DNA from 4 places in the Vibrio sp. T11.5 genome. Region 4 is predicted to be linked to each of the others. Evidence: predicted binding sites of a transcription regulator. Region 4 holds the regulator's gene; each other region holds the start of a gene.
What was found. Region 4 encodes PurR, which represses purine synthesis genes. Its sites were predicted from a motif close to TNANGNAAACGTTTNCNTNA; they were not measured.
Positions count from the first base shown of each region.

Region 1: a site for PurR is predicted at 1,987-2,006, ahead of OH455_RS16585 (NupC/NupG family nucleoside CNT transporter). Genes of this name have one in related genera too.
Region 2: a site for PurR is predicted at 1,755-1,774, ahead of OH455_RS18620 (NCS2 family permease). Genes of this name have one in related genera too.
Region 3: a site for PurR is predicted at 2,267-2,286, ahead of OH455_RS03310 (NCS2 family permease). Genes of this name have one in related genera too.

Region 1 is NZ_JAPPTP010000018.1:388-5,160, forward strand. Features, by position in the region: gene OH455_RS16575 (carbonic anhydrase) at 249-971, shown strand; gene OH455_RS16580 (exoribonuclease R) at 1,127-1,573, opposite strand; gene OH455_RS16585 (NupC/NupG family nucleoside CNT transporter) at 2,154-3,362, shown strand; gene OH455_RS16590 (DUF3429 domain-containing protein) at 3,473-3,907, shown strand; gene pepT (peptidase T) at 3,995-4,773, shown strand, end outside.
Region 2 is NZ_JAPPTP010000023.1:3,507-8,279, forward strand. Features, by position in the region: gene OH455_RS18620 (NCS2 family permease) at 188-1,558, opposite strand; purine riboswitch at 1,614-1,713, opposite strand; gene OH455_RS18625 (TonB family protein) at 1,811-2,695, opposite strand; gene exbD (TonB system transport protein ExbD) at 2,692-3,114, opposite strand; gene exbB (tonB-system energizer ExbB) at 3,128-4,102, opposite strand; gene OH455_RS18640 (surface lipoprotein assembly modifier) at 4,164-4,773, opposite strand, start outside.
Region 3 is NZ_JAPPTP010000002.1:10,670-15,442, forward strand. Features, by position in the region: gene frsA (esterase FrsA) at 1-198, opposite strand, end outside; gene tet(34) (oxytetracycline resistance phosphoribosyltransferase domain-containing protein Tet(34)) at 415-879, opposite strand; gene OH455_RS03310 (NCS2 family permease) at 959-2,248, opposite strand; gene OH455_RS03315 (aminoacyl-histidine dipeptidase) at 3,265-4,737, shown strand.
Region 4 is NZ_JAPPTP010000001.1:629,775-634,547, reverse strand. Features, by position in the region: gene OH455_RS02965 (alpha/beta fold hydrolase) at 1-580, shown strand, start outside; gene OH455_RS02960 (putative signal transducing protein) at 577-888, opposite strand; gene OH455_RS02955 (TVP38/TMEM64 family protein) at 885-1,580, opposite strand; gene OH455_RS02950 (TfoX/Sxy family DNA transformation protein) at 1,718-2,311, opposite strand; cyclic di-GMP riboswitch class I at 2,500-2,585, opposite strand; gene purR (HTH-type transcriptional repressor PurR) at 2,731-3,738, opposite strand; gene torD (molecular chaperone TorD) at 3,953-4,600, opposite strand.

The DNA.
Region 1 (4,773 bases), on a different contig from region 4:
ACCTAGTATTGTCCGAAAACCAGTGTTGGTGATACAACACTGGCTTTTTGTTTTAGGGCAAGATCAAACTGGCAATGTTAGAAAGACAAAGGCATCTTCCAATGAAATTGACAAAAAAGTAACTTTCACTTTTTTGTATCCGGTTCCAAAATTCGCAGGTAATCAAAGTTTTCCTACTACTCATGGATTTGGTCATCGACTTATGATGGTGGCCGATCTTCCGTTGGTGACGATAATAAGGAAATAACATGAAAAACACATTGATTGCCGCAAGTTTGATGATTGCGATGGCGGGAACGGTTCAGGCCGCTGAATGGGGTTACAAAGGGGATAAAGGACCTGAACATTGGGGAGACGTTGCCAAAGAGTGTGCCACTGGCAAAAACCAAAGCCCGATTGATATCAAGGATGTGGTTGATGCGGAGCTGATGCCACTCAACATTGAGTATCAGGGTATGGTGACTGGGCTGACGAATAACGGGCATACACTCCAAGCGGTTGTTGAGGGGAATAACGCCGTAACAGTAGATGGAGTTGAGTTTAATCTGGCGCAGTTCCATTTCCATACTCCTTCAGAAAACCACATTCGTGGTCAACACTTTCCCTTGGAAGCGCATTTTGTTAATGCGGATAAAGATGGCAACCTAGCGGTTGTTGCTGTGATGTATAACGCAGCACCGGGGGAAAATAACCAGATCACACAGTTGACGGCGACCATGCCTGAACCCGGTCAAACCGTGAGGTTACAAACGCCGTTTGCAGTAAAAGATATGTTGCCTGCAACGGGGGAGTACTACCGCTTTAATGGCTCTCTGACGACGCCACCTTGTTCTGAAGGCGTACGCTGGTTTGTGCTTAAATCTGCGCAAAATTTAACCACAGAACAGGCAAAACAAATGCAGATGGTGATGGGTAACAACAACCGCCCAATTCAGAAACAGAATGCTCGTGTCGTTCTCACTAACGATTAAATAATCAGGCCGGGTCAGCCCGGCCTTTTTAGTGGTTGTGGAATAACAACTAATTGGCCTCAGTTTGGCTTTTGCTTCCCTTTCACACTCAGTATCCTAGTGGCGATTCTCGCAATGTTGTGAGGTTGGGTTATCGCAGTTCTACCGAGTTCGAATTAGCGACTTTGGTTAATGGCCGCGTATTGACGCAGTAAGTCGGTTAAAGCTGTGACCCACTCTAATGCGTTGGTTGGGGCTTGTTTAAGCAGCACTTCCACATGTTGACAATGGACTTCAAGTGGTATTGCCTGTTCAAGGTGAAACGAAACCGAATAAAAATGCCAAAGCAATAAGCGTTGCATGCGTAGCGTGTTTTGCTGTTGATTGTCTGATTCGCTGAAAAGGGCTGGCAGTTCACTAAGAGCGATCGCACTCATCCTCAACATGGCATCAAACTGTGCCTCTTGCAGTTTGTCTTCGGATTCCGTCTCATCGGCATCGAACGTAAACAACTCAGTCATCGATTCTTCTGCGATCAGGCGGTGGATCATTCGCAGACTGAGTTCTTCGAGCTCTTCTCTTGGGGTAGCTTGCAGGGATGAGAGGGTGTAATCGCGTTGCATGGTGATCTCTGGCATCGGTTAAAGAGGCGCTTATTCTATACCGCTAGTGGTATAAATCTAGTTCAAAATAACAGAGTACTTGTTGTGCGCTGCGACGCCAGACCTTTTTGTCCTGCCGATAAACAAAATAGCCCCACCAAAGGTGGGGCAGTGTATTGTTGTGTTTGCGTTGTTAGCTGCTGACGTTGTTAGAGAATCTGTTTTTGTCACTAGTACGTTAGTTGACACTTTTATAAACCTAGATGGCAAATAATAAGTTGCCAAACTTTTTCAGTCATTGAATGGGGGGATAGCTTCAAAAGTGTGATCTTTGTTCACGGTTTTATAGCAAGTAAGTGCATATTTTATGTTTTTCTACTCCGATTTCATCTGCTCAATTGGGTTCGTTGCCGATTAAGCTGTTTATTGAGTGAACATTTGAACGTTTGCGTTAAAATATGTGATGAATATCTCACTGCGTGCGTTATACTCTCCGCCCGGTTAAGAGTACTGCTCTGCCAATACAAGCCGTCACATGGAATGGTGAATGACCCCACGGACCGGACCAGCTATTTACCAATGCTTGTAGAGGTTATCTTTAATGAATGTCCTATTCGGATTAATCGGTGTTGCGGCACTGTTATTATGTGCTGTGTTGCTGTCAGAGAGTCGTAAAGCGATCAACTGGAAAACAGTCTCTCGCGCCTTGTTACTTCAAATCGGTTTTGCCGCTTTAGTCTTGTACTTCCCTTGGGGACAAACCGCACTCACCAGTTTAAGTAATGGTGTTTCTAGCCTGTTAGGTTTTGCTGATGAAGGTATCGGATTCTTGTTTGGTGATTTAGCCAATACTGGGTTTATCTTTGCGGTTCGTGTTCTGCCTATCATCATTTTCTTTAGTGCACTAATTTCGGCACTTTATTACCTTGGCATTATGCAAAAGGTGATTGAGTTTATCGGTGGTGGTATCCAAAAGTTCCTCGGGACGAGTAAAGCCGAGTCTCTGGTTGCTACCGGTAATATCTTCCTATCTCAAGGTGAGTCTCCACTTCTTGTTCGACCTTTCCTTTCGCGCATGACTCGCTCTGAATTGTTTGCTGTGATGGCGGGGGGCATGGCCTCTGTGGCTGGCAGTGTACTGGGTGGTTATGCTGGATTAGGTGTTGAGCTCAAGTACTTAATTGCCGCAAGCTTTATGGCTGCGCCGGGCAGTTTGATGATGGCTAAGATCATTGTTCCTGAGCGTGAAACGCCAATTGATCAATCAGATATTGCAATGGACAAAGCGCAAGACAGTAATGTGATTGATGCTTTAGCAAGTGGTGCAATGAACGGCATGAAGGTTGCCGTTGCTGTCGGTACCATGTTGATTGCATTCGTTAGCGTGATTGCCATGGTCAACACGGGTCTTGAAAGTTTGGGCGACGTGGCGGGCTTTAGCGGATTGACGCTGCAAACGCTGTTCGGCTACCTGTTCTCTCCTTTGGCATGGGTGATTGGTGTGCCGGCCAATGAAATGCTGATGGCGGGCTCTTACATTGGCCAGAAAATTGTTATGAATGAGTTTGTGGCTTTCATCGATTTTGTCGAGCACAAAGCGCTGCTTTCTGAACATACCCAAGTGATCGTCACGTTTGCACTGTGTGGCTTTGCAAACATAGGTTCGATTGCTATTCAGCTTGGCTCTATCGGAGTGATTGCGCCAGAGCGCCGCTCAGAAGTGGCTAATCTTGGTATCAAAGCTGTGCTTGCTGGTACGTTTGCGAATCTTATGAGTGCTTGTTTGGCGGGTATTTTCATCCTGCTTTAATGCTGCCTTAAGTCGATAATTAAAAGCCCGAATAGCAAACTATTCGGGCTTTTTCGTCGTAATAAACAAAAATACTTAAGAATGCGTTTATGAGCAATGGAAGATCGTCAATGTCAATCATGTTTAAACTGGGTTATTTGGGGCTAGTGCCTTTCGCGCTGAGCCTCATCGGTATTGTCACAGGTGCGAGGCTCTTCGGGCTTACAGGCGAAGAAATGTTTATTTCGTACAGTGTGGTGATCTTGAGTTTTTTGTCGGGAGTACTGTGGGGCAATGGCATCGATCACTCGGTAGATAAAATTAGCCGTAATGCACTTTTACTCAGTAACTTGTTTGCCGTGATGACATGGGGTGTCTTGCTACTGTCACGCCAGAACGTCGCTTTAGCGCTTGTCTTGTTGGGCTTTGGTTATTTTCTGGTTTGGTTTTCAGAGCGAGCAGTCAGAATAGCGGAAAAAGAGCGCAAACCCGTAGGGTACAAGGTCCTCAGAGCAAGGCTGACCACCAGTGTCATCGTTATGCACTGTATTGCTCTCATCGCTTAAAAACTGATTTACAGCAAAACCTCTTTGTTTATAAGGCGTAGGATGAACGCCAGTATGCTAACAATCATAATATAAAGAGATACCGCTATGAATGAACTGGTTCAACGTTTTCTGCGCTACGTGTCCTTTAACACGCAGTCCAACCCTTCCAACCCCGCCTGCCCAAGTAGTGAAGGGCAATACACTTTCGCCCAATTCCTCCAACAAGAATTGTTGGAACTTGGTTTGAGTGAGGTGTTACTTGATGATAACGGCTATTTGATGGCGAAGCTGCCCAGTAATGTTGACTACGATGTGCCAGCCATTGGCTTTGTCGCTCATATGGATACCGCACCTGATGCGTCAGGAAAAAATGTCAAACCTCAGATTGTTGAAGATTATCAGGGTGGCGATATTGCCCTAGGTAAAGGTGATGAAGTGCTGTCGCCAATTCAATACCCTGAGCTGCGTAGACTGCTTGGCCACAATCTGATCACGACGGATGGCACCACACTTCTCGGTGCGGACAACAAAGCCGGTATTGCAGAAATTATTTCCGCTGTTGCTGAGTTGCAGGCGAATCCAGACATTCCCCACGGCGATATCTGCATCGGTTTTACACCAGATGAAGAAATTGGTCGTGGTGCGGACCGGTTTGATGTGGAGAAGTTTGGAGCACAATGGGCCTATACCATTGATGGAGGTCCGGTGGGCGAACTGGAGTACGAAAACTTTAATGCAGCCAGTGCTGATGTGATTTGCTACGGAGTCAACGTCCACCCAGGTAGCGCAAAAAATAAAATGGTGAATGCCATGAACATTGCCGCCCAGTTCCAATTGATGATGCCCGCTGATGAAACCCCTGAATCGACCGAAGGATATCAAGG
Region 2 (4,773 bases), on a different contig from region 4:
AATGAATAGCTTCATTTCTTATTTATGAGCCAAGTACAATAACATTTGATTATAATTTGACAAGATCAAATTGACTAAAAATAAATCAAATAAACATGTTGCATATTAATCTAAAAGAGATGATTAGAATCAGGATAATTAAAAAAGCCCCGCTCTAAGAGCGGGGCTTTTTAGTTTCAAAATCTTATTACAACAGTACCAAGTACGTCAGGAATATAGCCGATAGAGCGTAAATCACCGGATGCACCTGTTTACCTTTACCTGCCACAACCATGGTAAATGCATAGCTGATAAAACCCATCGCCATACCGTTGGCTGGTGAAAAACTTAGAACGGTGAACATGATGGTAAAGAATGCCGCAATGCGGGATTCTTTTTGTTCCCAGCTAATTTGCCCTAAACGCCCGATCATATAGATGCCAACAACGACCATCGCTGGCGCCACCATGGCGGCTGAAAAAATCGAAAACAATGGATATAGGAATAGAGAGACTAGGAACAAGCCCGCAACCATCACGGCGGCCAATCCGGTTTTGGCACCCTGAGAAGAGGCAATGCCAGACTCTGAGAAGGCAGTGATAGAGGTGGTTCCCAGAACTGAACCAATCACCGTGCCACCCGCATCTGCAACCAATGCAGAACGTGCATTGGGCACTTTGCCATCCTTATCGATGATCCCTGCATCACGGCCAACACCAACAATCGTACTCAGGCCATCAAAGAAATCGACAATCAGGAAAATAATCACAATAAACAACAGGTCAAACATTTTGTCCGCCGTTAATCCTGAAAAATCAAACACCGCACCAAAGCTGCCCGCTAAGCTTGGCGGAGCAGAGACCAATTGCTCTGGAATCGGCGCGTTGTTGGTCCCCATCACCATGTCAGCAAAGACAGTTAACACAATAGCAGTAACAAAAGAAATAAAGGTCGCGAGCTTAATATCGCGCACCATGCAACCCAAAGCGACAAAGATACTGATGTAAGCAATGATGACCTGTGGGTCTGTCACCTTGCCCATGCTGACCAAAATGATCGGGTTAGAAACAATAATGCCGGCATTTTTAAGACCAAGAAAGGCAATGAACAATCCAAGCGAAACGGTAATCGCCAGCTTAAGATCTTCTGGTATCGACTCAATCATCGCTTTGCGGATATTGGTCATCGACAGAATCAGGTACAACACACCGGATAGAAAGATACCAAACAGCGCTTCATGCCACACCAAGGCAACTGAGCTACTCAGTAACATCCCTTTGAAGAAGCCATTCATGCTCATGCCTGGTGCCAGCATCACCGGGTAATTACCCCAAATGCCCATGATTAGCGTTGCCACTGCCGCTGCGATCGCCGTCGCCGTAAACACCGCACCTTTATCCATGCCGGGAATGCTACCCAGAATGGCTGGGTTAACCGCCAGAATATAGCTCATTGCCAAAAACGTAATAAAGCCTGCGTACAGCTCAGTACCTAGGGTGGTGTTACGTTGAGTGATTTTAAATACCGATTCCAGTACACCGGACTGATTCTGGTTTTTCAGGGTTGATTCGAGACTCACAATGAAACCTTTACAAGTGGAGTAAATAGTAAACGGATCCAATGCTGTATGAAGAGAAAAGGGGCAAAGCAACTGTAGTCACCGAGATAGGCTCAGCGGTAGAAACGTCCAATCCATTCCATCAGACATATACAGCATTTAATCGTTTGCGCGGATTTTAAGGATCTTGAGTGAAATCTCAATGGTTTTGTGCAAATTTAGCAAACGTTTGCTTCGAGCGTGTATTGGTCACACCAATACTAGGTTCATTCACTACTGAACGTAAAACCGAACTGGAACCGTCCAAGTTAAGGTCGCACCGCTGACTTCATCTGGTGGTAATGGCAATGGCATAGCACGGTAGACAAGATCCACCGCTTCTTTATCGAGCGATTCTGTTCCGCTACTGCGTACCAGTTTGACGCCCAGTACTTGCCCCGCTCTATCCATAGTAAAAGTAATCAAGGGCACACCTTGTTTACGCATCCGCTTAGCGCGGCGCGGATACTGCTTGTGCTGCTCAAGGTGCAGCACCAGTTGCTGCTTCCAACTCATCTTAACTTGTTTGAGGTGTTGGCTAAATGCCCCAGACACGCCTTGAATCTGCTTATGTTCTTTTTCGACTTCAAGCTTGGGAGCGCTCTTTTTAATCTGAGCGACCGAAGCCTTTTGGCTGACTGAAGGTGTCTCGGCTTGCGGCGTTTCCAACTGTTTTTGAACCTGTGCAACAGGTTTGCTCTCTACTTTCGTTTTTGGCTTCGTCTCTATTGGTTTTTCAGGCGTCGCAATCTCTGAGGAGCGCTGTGCTTCTTTGGCTATAATCGGAGATGGCTCCGGCACACTCTCGACCTCTTGTTGGATCTTCTGTTGTGGATCAATCGGCTCTGTACGAGCCATTGATGCCATAGAATCCATCGACTCATTTTGCTCAGGACCAGAGTTTAACGCGGGCTTTTCAACATGTGGCGCCGCGACGGGTGCAACCAAAGCAACACTGACGGGAATCGCTGCTGGCGGCTGAATAAATTTAGCTTTAGGTTGGTACAAATAATATACCGCAACAGCCAGATGAAAACCGACACTAATGATGATTCCAGGTAGCAACCATGGGCCAAAGCTATCATGCGCTATGGATCTTCCTAACTGACTGCCTCTCATTTCTCTGGTTGTTCCAATCCGACCAGAGCGATCTGTACATAACCCGCTGCAACCAAAGCGTTCATCACTTTCATCAAGCTTTGGTAATCCAGTGCTTTGTCAGCACGTAAATAGATCCGCTGCTCTTTATCAGGCAGCACTTGGGCTAGCGCTTGAGGCAGTTGTTCGAGAGTCACCGTACTCTCCTCGCCTAATGTCAGCGCCAGATCAGTGCTAACAGTCAAGTAAAACGGAGCCTTAGGTTGAGGTGTCGGTGCAGCCGAAGACGTGGGTAAATCGACCGGTATATTGACCGTCGCCAGTGGTGCCGCGACCATTACAATGATCAGCAACACCAGCATGACATCAACAAACGGCGTGATGTTGATCTCATGATTGACCACCAACTCGTCCTGCTGCGAAGCAACTTTAAATCCCATCTCTATGCTCCGCTCAGGCTGCCAACTTTTTTCCATCGATAGAAACGGGCTCTCTATCGAGATCTCGGCTCACCAGTACCATCAGCGCTGCAGAGATATCTGCCATAAGCGCGCGATACTGGCTGACACCGCGAGTAAAGTGGTTATAAAGCACTACCGCAGGAATCGCGGCCACCAAACCAATCGCCGTTGCCAACAACGCTTCTGCAATCCCCGGCGCTACGACAGCTAATGTGGTGTTTTGAGATTTGGCGATGCCGATAAAGGCATTCATGATCCCCCAAACGGTGCCAAATAGCCCGACAAAAGGGCCAACGGAGCCCACTGTTGCCAGCACTCCTGTACCTCCAACCATCGCACTGCTTAAACCAGCCTGAACACGTTCGAGCCTGAGCTGTAAGCGCTCTTTGATACCGTCCTCATTATCTGCTCGGGCAGACAACGCCAGTTCTTTTTCTGTAGCTTCAATCAACGCCAGCCCAGCGCCTTCTGCACTGCCGCAGCGCAGCTTGCCTTCGACCAAGGTTTCAGAATCAAGCAATTCATTAACAATATGACGCGCACGGCGACACGCTAGGTTCAACTGGATTTGCTTTGCGATACCGATCGCCCAAGTCACGCCTGAGGCCACCAGCAGTAAAATCATCACCGCTTTGACCACCCAGTCAGCCGATTGATACATGCCATAGGGGGACATGTCGTGTTGAGCAGTAGCGGCGACCAAATCCGGTGGCGACATGTTGTCGCTCACCGGTGCAGGAAGCGCAGAGATTTCAGCCTTCTCTGCGATGGTCGCATTTTCCTGCATAACGGGTTGTGACCCGCTTTCTGACGTTGTTTCAGCCCAGCTGAATGGGGCCGCTAAAAAAAAGCAAATAATCAGTAGTGATCTGGATAAGCATTCCATTGTTTTACTCACATTCGGTTTATCTGTGCGCACTATGCCTAGCCAAACACGTGCACCTCTATCAGTAACACCGAACCACAATGAAAAATCCGTAAAAGTTTTTTAATTATTTTTTGAAAAAACAATAAGCCGTTGATTATTTTCAGAATCTTTTTTCTAGTTTTAGACTGTATTGATGCTGCTTGTAGCTGTATGCCCAATCAACATTACTCTTGGTCTGATTGGCTTTGACTTCGATGAGCGGTTGAAATCCGGCAAACAGCTCTGGCAGCGTCACCACTAAGGTATAATTTTGCTCAGTATCGTCGCGCCGCTCACCAAGCACCGCATTGAAGTCACCATAAATACGTTGCCTCAGCGAAGCGAATAAGGTCACATCAGTGTTCAGCGATGTGAAGGTTTTATTCACGCCCAATCGACCTCCCCACAAATCGTACTCATGCACCGCCTGTCGATTTTGTTTCAGTGTCCAGTCTAAGCCACCAAACAATAGCCACTCATCGGGTAACTGATGCCAATAAGTGCCAAAGACCGACCACTGCCAGTCGGACTGGTAAGCAAAGGTTTGATTACGATAATCGAGATATTCACCTTTTACTTCAAATTTGATGGCAGAAGTCTGACCAAGATTAGCAAACCAATCTGCCTTGAAACCGCCCGAAGCAAACAGAGCCTGATTCGCTAAGGCGCGATACTCGAACTGCGGCGCAATACTGATCTGATGTTTGGCGGTCTGATAGCTGTAGCCAAAG
Region 3 (4,773 bases), on a different contig from region 4:
CTCAATAGGGTCTATACCTTGCCATACCCACTGCATTCGACGCAGATTTCGATACCATTTAAAGCCATCTTGTTCACGCTTTTGATCCAACACCGACTGGCTGCTGGGCATGTATTGTGTCAACGCAGAGGTTTCTTTGGCTTGTTTATGATTGGTGAACAGGGTTTCAGAGAGGTTTTTGCTCACTTCTTCAGACATAAGATGACCTAATGGGAATAATTTCCCACATTGTATACCTGTCGCGAGGTAAAAGTCAGACAAGAATCAAGGTTCGAAGTATTGGCTTACGAAAAGTCATAAAAGGAGGCCAAAGAAATATAGGGTAGCCTTCAGAAAGCGAAAAAAGCCAATGCTCAACCAACAAAAATGACCCATTTAGGGCCATTTCACTTTAATTGAACCACTCAGGAAAGGTTATTTTTGCTTGCGATTGATCGGTTCAGCGTACTGAATCGACATATCCCAAGGCTGTTCAATCCACGTTTCCTGTGCAATATCAACCACATAATCATCAAGGAGAGCAGCACCAGATGGTTTCGCACATACTGCGATCAATTTTGCTTTCGGATACAGTTCACGCAGCTTGCGAGCGGTATCACCACTGTCCACTAAATCTTCGACGATTAAGTAACCTTCGCCGTCACCTTCAGGTGCTTTCAAGACGCTCATATCACGTTGGTGATCATGATCATAACTAGAGATACAAATAGTATCAACATAACGAATACCTAGTTCACGAGCGAGAATTGCACCTGGAACAAGACCACCCCGACTTACGGCCCAGATACCTTTCCACTGCTCTGCCGGCATTTGCTGCTCAGCAAGCTCACGACAATAACTGTGCATTTGATCCCAAGTAATAATGAATTTCTTACTCATTGTTCTAAACCTAATAATAAAAGTTGAGGAGCAGTCCATTCCACTCAGCGCAGAACGTTCGACCCCTTAATGAAGTTCTTTAAGCAACAATGTACTTGAAGATAAAGATTGCTGACATCACCCATACACTGAGGGAAACATCACGACCTTTACCACTGAATAACTTGATTGCCGCATAAGCGATGAAACCGAGAGAAATACCTTCCGCAATAGAGAAAGTCAGAGGCATCAACAAACAGGTAACAACAACAGGTGCCGCCTCTGTCAGGTCTCGCCAATCGATGCTCACCAGACCAGAAAGCATAAGAATCGCCACGTAAAATAGCGCACCAGCTGTTGCATAGGCAGGGATCATACCAGCCAATGGCGAGAAGAAAAGAGCAAGAAGGAACAAAATACCAACAACAACCGCCGTTAGACCTGTTCGACCTCCAGCGGCAACCCCCGATACGCTCTCAATGTAAGAGGTCGTATTGGATGTCCCCAAAAGAGCCCCCACTGAAGTCGCGGTCGAATCAGCAAGAAGGGCTTTGTTTAGACGAGGAATTTTACCATCTTTATCCATCAGACCAGCTTTTTGAGATACCCCGACTAGCGTGCCAGCAGTATCAAATAAGTCGACGAAAAGGAAAGCAAAAACCACTGAAATCATACCGATCTCAAATACCGCAGAGAAGTCCAACTGCATAAAGGTCGGAGCAATGCTTGGTGGGGTTGACATGATCCCCCCCCATTGCACATCACCAAACACAAGACCTAAGCCTGTAACCGCCAAAATAGCGATCATCACCGCACCTTTTACGCCACGGTGAACCAGTGCGATAGTTAAGAAAAAACCAATTGAGGCTAATACCGCAGGTAGTGAAGTAATCGCTCCAAGAGAAACAAGCGTGGCTGGATTATCCACCACAATGCCTGCATTCTTTAGCGCGATAAATGCTAAGAACAAACCAATCCCCGCAGAGATACCCGTGCGCAAAGAAAGTGGGATGGAGTTTATGATCCACTCTCGGATCTTAAACACACTCAATAGAATGAATAGCACGCCGGATACAAATACTGCTGCTAGAGCTACTTGCCATGTATAGCCCATACCCAGAACAACGGCGTAGGTGAAAAAGGCATTCAGCCCCATTCCCGGTGCCTGAGCAATTGGGTAGTTAGCGACAAAGCCCATGATGAAACAGCCGATAGCGGCCGCGAGACAGGTCGCTACGAAGACAGCCCCACGATCCATACCAGCATCAGCCAAAATGGCCGGATTGACAAAGATGATGTAAGCCATGGTAAGGAAAGTTGTCATACCGGCTATGATCTCAGTTTTTACATTCGTTCCGTGTTCACTGAGCTTGAATATTTTTTCGAACATAATCGAATTCCAAAGGGTAAGAGTAAACGGTTGCGTAATCGATTGGCGGGATTATAAAGTCTACAAATGGCAAATTCCAGATAGAATTAGGACTCTAATCAATATTTATATCTATAAAACTCGAACTCAAATGCACCACCTAAAGGAACATTGGTAAAAAATCCTGTTAGCTCAATGAATAACGTTAATGCATCTATGAGTTTTTGAGGGGTGATTTTTTCAACCATGTCGTAAACTTACATTGAAGAAAAAGCGCTGGAGCGAGGTTGGATATGTGTTTACGCGAATAGTGTGAAGCAAAACTGATGAAAATAAGAAAACCATGCTATTAGAGGCGTTATTTTCAACAGATAAAAAAACGCCACTCAAATTGAGTGGCGGTTGAATCATGTCAGCAAATTGTAAGCTGTAATAAAATTCCAATTATAGGGGTGAACAAACTTGTTCGAGAGTCACAAGTTCGGAATTAGTAACCGAAGCTCGTTGGGTATGCAAAATTGCCAGTGTAAACAGAGTTGTTTATCCAGAACGCTGCACTTGGTAAACCTTTCATAACTATCACCTTCTAAATCAATGAAAACAGATAACAAATATTGATTTCTCGGTTCCTTGGAGGCGACAAATCGGACTCATCCTTTGAGCATTTTCTCTTCGCTTTCGAAGTTGGTTACTAATATACCTCAAAGAAAATTAATTACAACAACAAAAGTGACAAAAGTCACACAAATTTCAATAAATGACCAAGATTAAATGAATTTAGTAATTAAATTACAGAAATATTAATTTGGATGTTATTTTTATTACACACAATAAGAATTCAGACTCACATGGCAAAACGATTGAATCTAGGTTCTGTGATGGCAGCGAAACATTTCGTTTCTGCTTTGACTACTACCTAACCTTAGGTAGTGCTATTCTGTTCCTCTCTACCCAATAGGTCAGATTTGGTTTTTTGTTCGTTTAATTGACTAAGTTTCCTAACAAGATCTGGCATTATTATGATTAAGGAGTCATCCGTGTCTGAATTCCATTCTGAAATCAGCAACTTATCACCTGCACCATTATGGCAGTTTTTCGATAAGATCTGCTCAATCCCTCACCCTTCTAAGTATGAAGAAGCGCTCGCTCAATACATTGTGGACTGGGCAACTGAGCAAGGGCTTGATGTCCGTCGCGATCCGACGGGCAATGTCTTCATTAAAAAGCCAGCCACACTTGGCATGGAAAACAAGAAAGGGGTCGTTCTTCAAGCGCACATCGATATGGTGCCGCAAAAGAACGAAGACACAGATCATGACTTCACTAAAGATCCTATCCAGCCTTATATAGACGGTGAATGGGTCACCGCAAAAGGTACTACTCTAGGTGCAGACAACGGTATGGGTATGGCATCTTGTCTAGCAGTACTCGCCTCTACCGATATCAAACACGGTCCGATTGAAGTACTTCTGACTATTGATGAAGAAGCAGGCATGACTGGTGCCTTCGGCCTGGAAGCCGGATGGCTAGAAGGTGAGATTCTGCTGAACACCGATTCAGAGCAAGAGGGCGAAGTCTACATGGGCTGTGCGGGCGGTATTGATGGCGAAATGACATTCGACATCAAGCGCGAAGTTATCCCAGCAGGCTACGTAACTCGCCAACTCGTATTGAAAGGCCTGAAAGGCGGCCACTCTGGTTGTGATATCCATACTGGTCGTGGTAACGCCAACAAACTTGTCGCTCGTTTCCTAGCAGGTCACGCACAAGAGCTGGATCTACGTCTGGTTGAATTCCGTGGCGGTAGCCTGCGTAATGCGATTCCACGTGAAGCATTTGTAACTGTCGCTATCCCAGCAGAAAACGAAGCGAAGCTGGCTAAACTCTTCAACTTCTACACTGATTTGCTGAAGCAAGAGTTAGGAAAAATAGAAACAGACATCGTTTCATTCAACGAAGCCATCGAAACTAGTGAGCAAGTGCTGGCCATTGCTGATCAGCAACGTTTTATCGCTGCACTGAATGCATGCCCTAACGGTGTGATCCGCATGAGTGACGAGATCGAAGGCGTAGTTGAAACGTCTCTGAACTTAGGTGTTGTTACCACAGAGAGCAATAAGATCAACGTACTTTGCCTAGTGCGTTCATTGATTGACTCAGGCCGTCATCAAGTTGAAAGTATGCTGACATCCGTAGCGGAACTGGCAGGATCTAAGATTGCTTTCTCTGGTGCATACCCGGGGTGGAAGCCAGATGCAGACTCTGAAATCATGGCTATCTTCCGCGACATGTACGAAGGCATTTACGGCCACAAACCAAACATCATGGTTATCCATGCTGGCCTAGAGTGTGGCCTGTTTAAAGAACCATATCCGAACATGGACATGGTTTCATTTGGTCCAACGATCAAATTCCCACATTCGCCAGACGAGAAAGTGAAAATCGACACGGTTGCTCTATTCTGGGATCAAATGGTCGCACTATTGGAAGCGATTCCAGAGAAAGCCTAACCCGTTCCTCATATAGAAAACCAACTCAAAAGCCAG
Region 4 (4,773 bases):
TGTCACGGCCGATATTCTCAAAGTACTCGATCATCTAAAGATAACGTCGGCTCATTTTGTGGGCATGTCTTTAGGGACCATCATCGTGCGAAATTTAGCAGAAATGTCGACGGGAAGAGTTAAGTCAATGGTTCTGGGAGGTGCAGTAACACGCCTTAATACACGCTCTCAAGTTTTGGTGAGGTTAGGGAATATGTGTAAGCATATTGTGCCTTACATGTGGCTGTACAGCCTATTTGCTTATATCGTCATGCCACAACGCACTCAGAAAGAATCTCGCCATCTATTTATTCGTGAGGCTAAGAAGCTTTGCCAAAAAGAGTTCAAGCGCTGGTTTATTCTTACAGCAGACGTGAATCCTCTCATGCGCTATTTTAAAGAACGTGAGTTGCCTATCCCAACGCTCTACTTAATGGGGGAAAGAGATTATATGTTCATTCGACCAGTTAAAGAAATGGTTGCTGCGCATAAAACGAGTACATTGTTGGAGATCCCAGATTGCGGTCACGTATGTAATGTCGAGCGCCCTGAAGCATTTAACCAGTACTCGATCGAGTTTATCAAGAGTCAGGCTACTTAAGTAGGGCTTGCAGCTCCGCACTGCCAACATACACCAAATTGAGCTTCGTTAGCTTCCCCACACTCTCCACAGCACCATTCATTGCCCGCGCAGGTTTGTTGATGAAACTGTTCAATGATTGCGATTGCGCGCTTTTTCATTTGAAGGTCTATTAACCATACATAAGGCTGCGAATGTTCTCCGAATGGGATCTCTCCTTGCAGGCTGAAGATACCTTCTCCTCTCACTTCGCAATGTATTCGGTTGGACTTAAGAAGCTCACAAATGATGTGAGCTTCAGGAGGGTTGTTAGCGGTGAATATTTTCAAGACGGGCTCCCATCTCGTGTCTGTGGTGACCCTTTAATTTTTCCCATCACCCATTTGGTAATCACAGGGAAGAGTCCTAGAAGAGCGAATGAGGCCAATACTGATGGAGAGACAATACCTGATAAGCTATCTATCTGTGCCAATTGTGTACCTGCATTCAGGTATACCGCTGTACCAGGTAGCATGCCTAGCTGACTAACGAGATAAAATCGAGCCGTTGAAATAGGTGTCAGACCCATGAGTAAGTTGATGAGAAAAAATGGAAACACAGGTATGAGGCGCAACGAGAACAGGTAAAAAGCCCCATCTCGATCGACACCTTGGTTGATGGCATTCAGTTTGTCGCCAAACTTACTTTGTACCCAATCACGTAGCAGGAAGCGGCTACTCAAGAAGGCTAATGTTGCTCCTATGGTGCTGGCAAATGAAACGAGTAACAAACTTGTCCAAAACCCAAATAGAGCGGCGCCAAGTAGTGTGACTACTGCTGCCCCTGGAATGGAAAACGCAGTGATAGCGATGTAAGCCAGGAAGTAGATAGCCGCAGCTAAGGTAAAATTACTGTTGATGTATGCAGATAATGCAACTTGTTGTGATTTGGCATTTTCTAACGTTAGGTATTGACCGAAATTGACTCCGAGAAAAATGATCAGGCCGACCAACAGGATACCCAACACAAGTTTCTTATTCATAACGACTTCCTCTATTTCGAGCAGCAGACACATTGCGCTCATTTAAATTGTTAACAAATAAGAACTGTTTGGCAAAGATTAAATTTCACAGCCAATAAAAAAGCCAACCGTCTGGTTGGCTTTTCATCGATTCTTGATTAGCTGTTGAGTATGTTGACCAGCTCCTGTCGACGTTCAGGTGGAATGACGGACCAATGCTTACCATTGATTGCGCCTTCCAACGCCCAGAGCAATTCTAAGGACACGTCTGCGGTATGAGTGGCTTGAATCGCCTTAAATGCCTTAACTGAACCTGTTTCCTCTAAATTTTCAACGCTATCGATGCCCGCTTTCTTTAGCATACGTTCAGTTGCAAGACGGAGGTTAGGGAGGTCTTTAAGGCGGTTAGGTCGAGTTTTCGCTTGAGATGTCTTTTCTTTTTTAGCGACTTCGAGTGCGCTCTGCGCTAGCTCTATCGCGCGGGTGGGGCAGGAGGCGACATCGTTGGTTAAAGCGAAATATTTGGTTACGACCGGGAAGCCTCGTTTTTTGTAAACATAGGGCTCTAAGCCTTCAGATTTAAATTGACTAGCCAGTTTGTCGTCGGCGCGGATATGGAGCATATCGTTAACTACCAATGCGAACATTGTGTCGTCTGCGAAGATTCCGAATCCGCCGAACATCGAACGCGATTTTATACGACCAAGTGGGTCAAAAAGTCGCATCGAGTCTTTAAGTATTGGTTTATCCATGCTGTGTTATCTCGGTGTATATTATTATACGCCACCAAATTCAGGTCCGAGAGATTAGCAAAATAATGCAGATAAAGTGTCAATAAGGTGTCATACCAGATTAAAACTCATACATTTACAATGTTCGCTCAAAAGTGAGAATTGTAGTGTTGTGTTTTAAACGATACGAATCGTTTGCATCTTTGCCCATCGGCAACCCCGCTACCTTTCAGTTTCCTGAGTCAGGCCGGAAGCTTTGCGTCCCACTCTTTCGAGTGGTTTGCCCTGTTCGTGGCATTAGTCGAACATCTTAAGGATAAATAAAATTTGAGGCAAGTATCACATCTCTATTGATCAAATGTGATCTTGGTTCAATTAAATTGCGCCTGAATGATAGGCCCGACTAATAGATTGAGTTATTAATCGGGCGTTTCACACTGCTATTTGTTGAATTTGCACACAGTATCGCGTACTACAATTTCTGGGTGCATTTCAAATACACGCTTTTCATGCTCTTTGTCTTTGATGCGTTCGAGAAGAATTTCAAACGCATTTTTACCAACGCGTCGTTTAGGTTGGTGGACCGTTGTGAGTGGTGGTGAGAAATACTCGGCGAGTTCGATGTTGTCATAGCCAATCACAGAAACATCTTCTGGAATACGAACACCTTTTTGCTGCAGTCTGCTCATTAAACCTAGTGCCATGGTGTCGTTGAAACAGAACACTGCTGATGGTTTTTTGTCCATGGCGACGATTTTATCGGCTGCCAACACCGCTGTATCGCACTCGAAGTTACCTTCTAGAATCCAATCTTCGTTGACGGAAAGATTGGCTTCGGTCATTGCACGACGGAAGCCTAAGATACGTTCCTGACAGGCCGCTTTTTCGAAGTGACCGCTTAGACAAGCAATATCTTTATGCCCGTTGTCTATTAGGTATTTGGTCGCAAGATAACCCCCCTCTTCTGAGTTATCAATGATCTTGTCGGCTTGAGAGCTTTCAGGCCCCCAATCCATGATTACTTTAGGAATGTCTTTCTGACGGTCTAGCATCTCACTGAGTTCTTCTGTTAGGTCAGAACACATAACTAGAATGCCATCGACACGTTTTTCCGCGAGCATACGGATATAGTCGCGTTGTTTCTCGTAGATGCCACCAGTGTTACATAAGATCAACGTGTAGCCTTGACGATAACAATAGCTTTCTACACCATCAATGACTTCAGAGAAGAATAGGTTGGTCGATTGAGTAACAAGCATGCCGATAGTACGAGTAGTATTACACTTCAGGCTGCGTGCGACGGCGCTTGGTGCGTAATTCAATTCCGTGACCGCTTCCATTACCTTTTCTTGTGTCGCCTCGGCAACAAAGCGTGTCTTATTAATTACGTGAGAAACTGTTGTAGTTGACACACCAGCTAGGCGTGCCACATCTTTAATAGTGGCCATAAGGTTCTGTCCTGTCGATGACTGCCAGGAGGTATATTCAGATTGTAGAATAAATTGGCAGAAAGTATCAGAAACACAAAAACCGCTTAATTCAGCGGTTTGTCTCTAGTTCATTCATTTTTATCGTTTGCGGTCACGATTCTAGACCGCAAACAAAAGAAGAGCAAACAAAAAGAAGGTGTAATAAGTTTTGTATCACACATTCATAACAAGGTTACTCACCTCTTAAGTAGGCGCAGTCGAGTTCAAGAAACGTAACCAGTAGCAAAGCAGCCGCAGAGTAAAAGCCAAATTTGTCCAATGTTTCGCAATGCTTACTAAATTGTGGCACCCAACTCAGGAGATGTTGTTGAATAAATCCTTCCTGTTCGGCAAATGAATCTTCCATGTGGCGTTCTTGATCTAGCTCGTTAGCTTGGATAATCAGGTTGCCCAAAAAATCGAGCTCAATCGCTAGGTGGTCTGCGGGCTCATTCAGCCCTTTGTCTACCTCAATGCCATGTTTAGCCATCAACTCCGCCATGTCTGCGGCTGGTTGGTCATTGAGAAGGCCAGAGTTGCCGATATATATCGAAGCGTAAGGCAGTGCTGAGTCCTTGTTTGATTTGAGAAACAAATCGCAAAAGTCTGCGGCCAGTTCAAGCTGAGCATCTTCACGATCGATAAGACGATTGAGCGCAATGACTAGTTTATCTATGGCTGGTTTCAGGTGAGAGTTTTCCCCCAGCCCTGTTAGAAAAGAACGGATCTCTACAGATTGATACTGCTGAAGATCCTCTTCTGTTAGCTCTTTAGCAAATAAGCTGGACAACCACCAGTATATTTCAGCGCGTTTTTCGTTGAATGCTTTAAGTTCTTGCATGAGTTCAGACTCCTGAAAATTCTGCTTTCCAGTTTAACCAATAAAAATGAATAGCGATAATGGGTGTTGTTTCAGATTGAGTGCAAAAGTGCAAAGTTATTAATGCCTGAGACTAGTTTTGTTTTGAATCAATAAACACTCAGGTTTCCCCTTGATAGGACGACAAACACTAG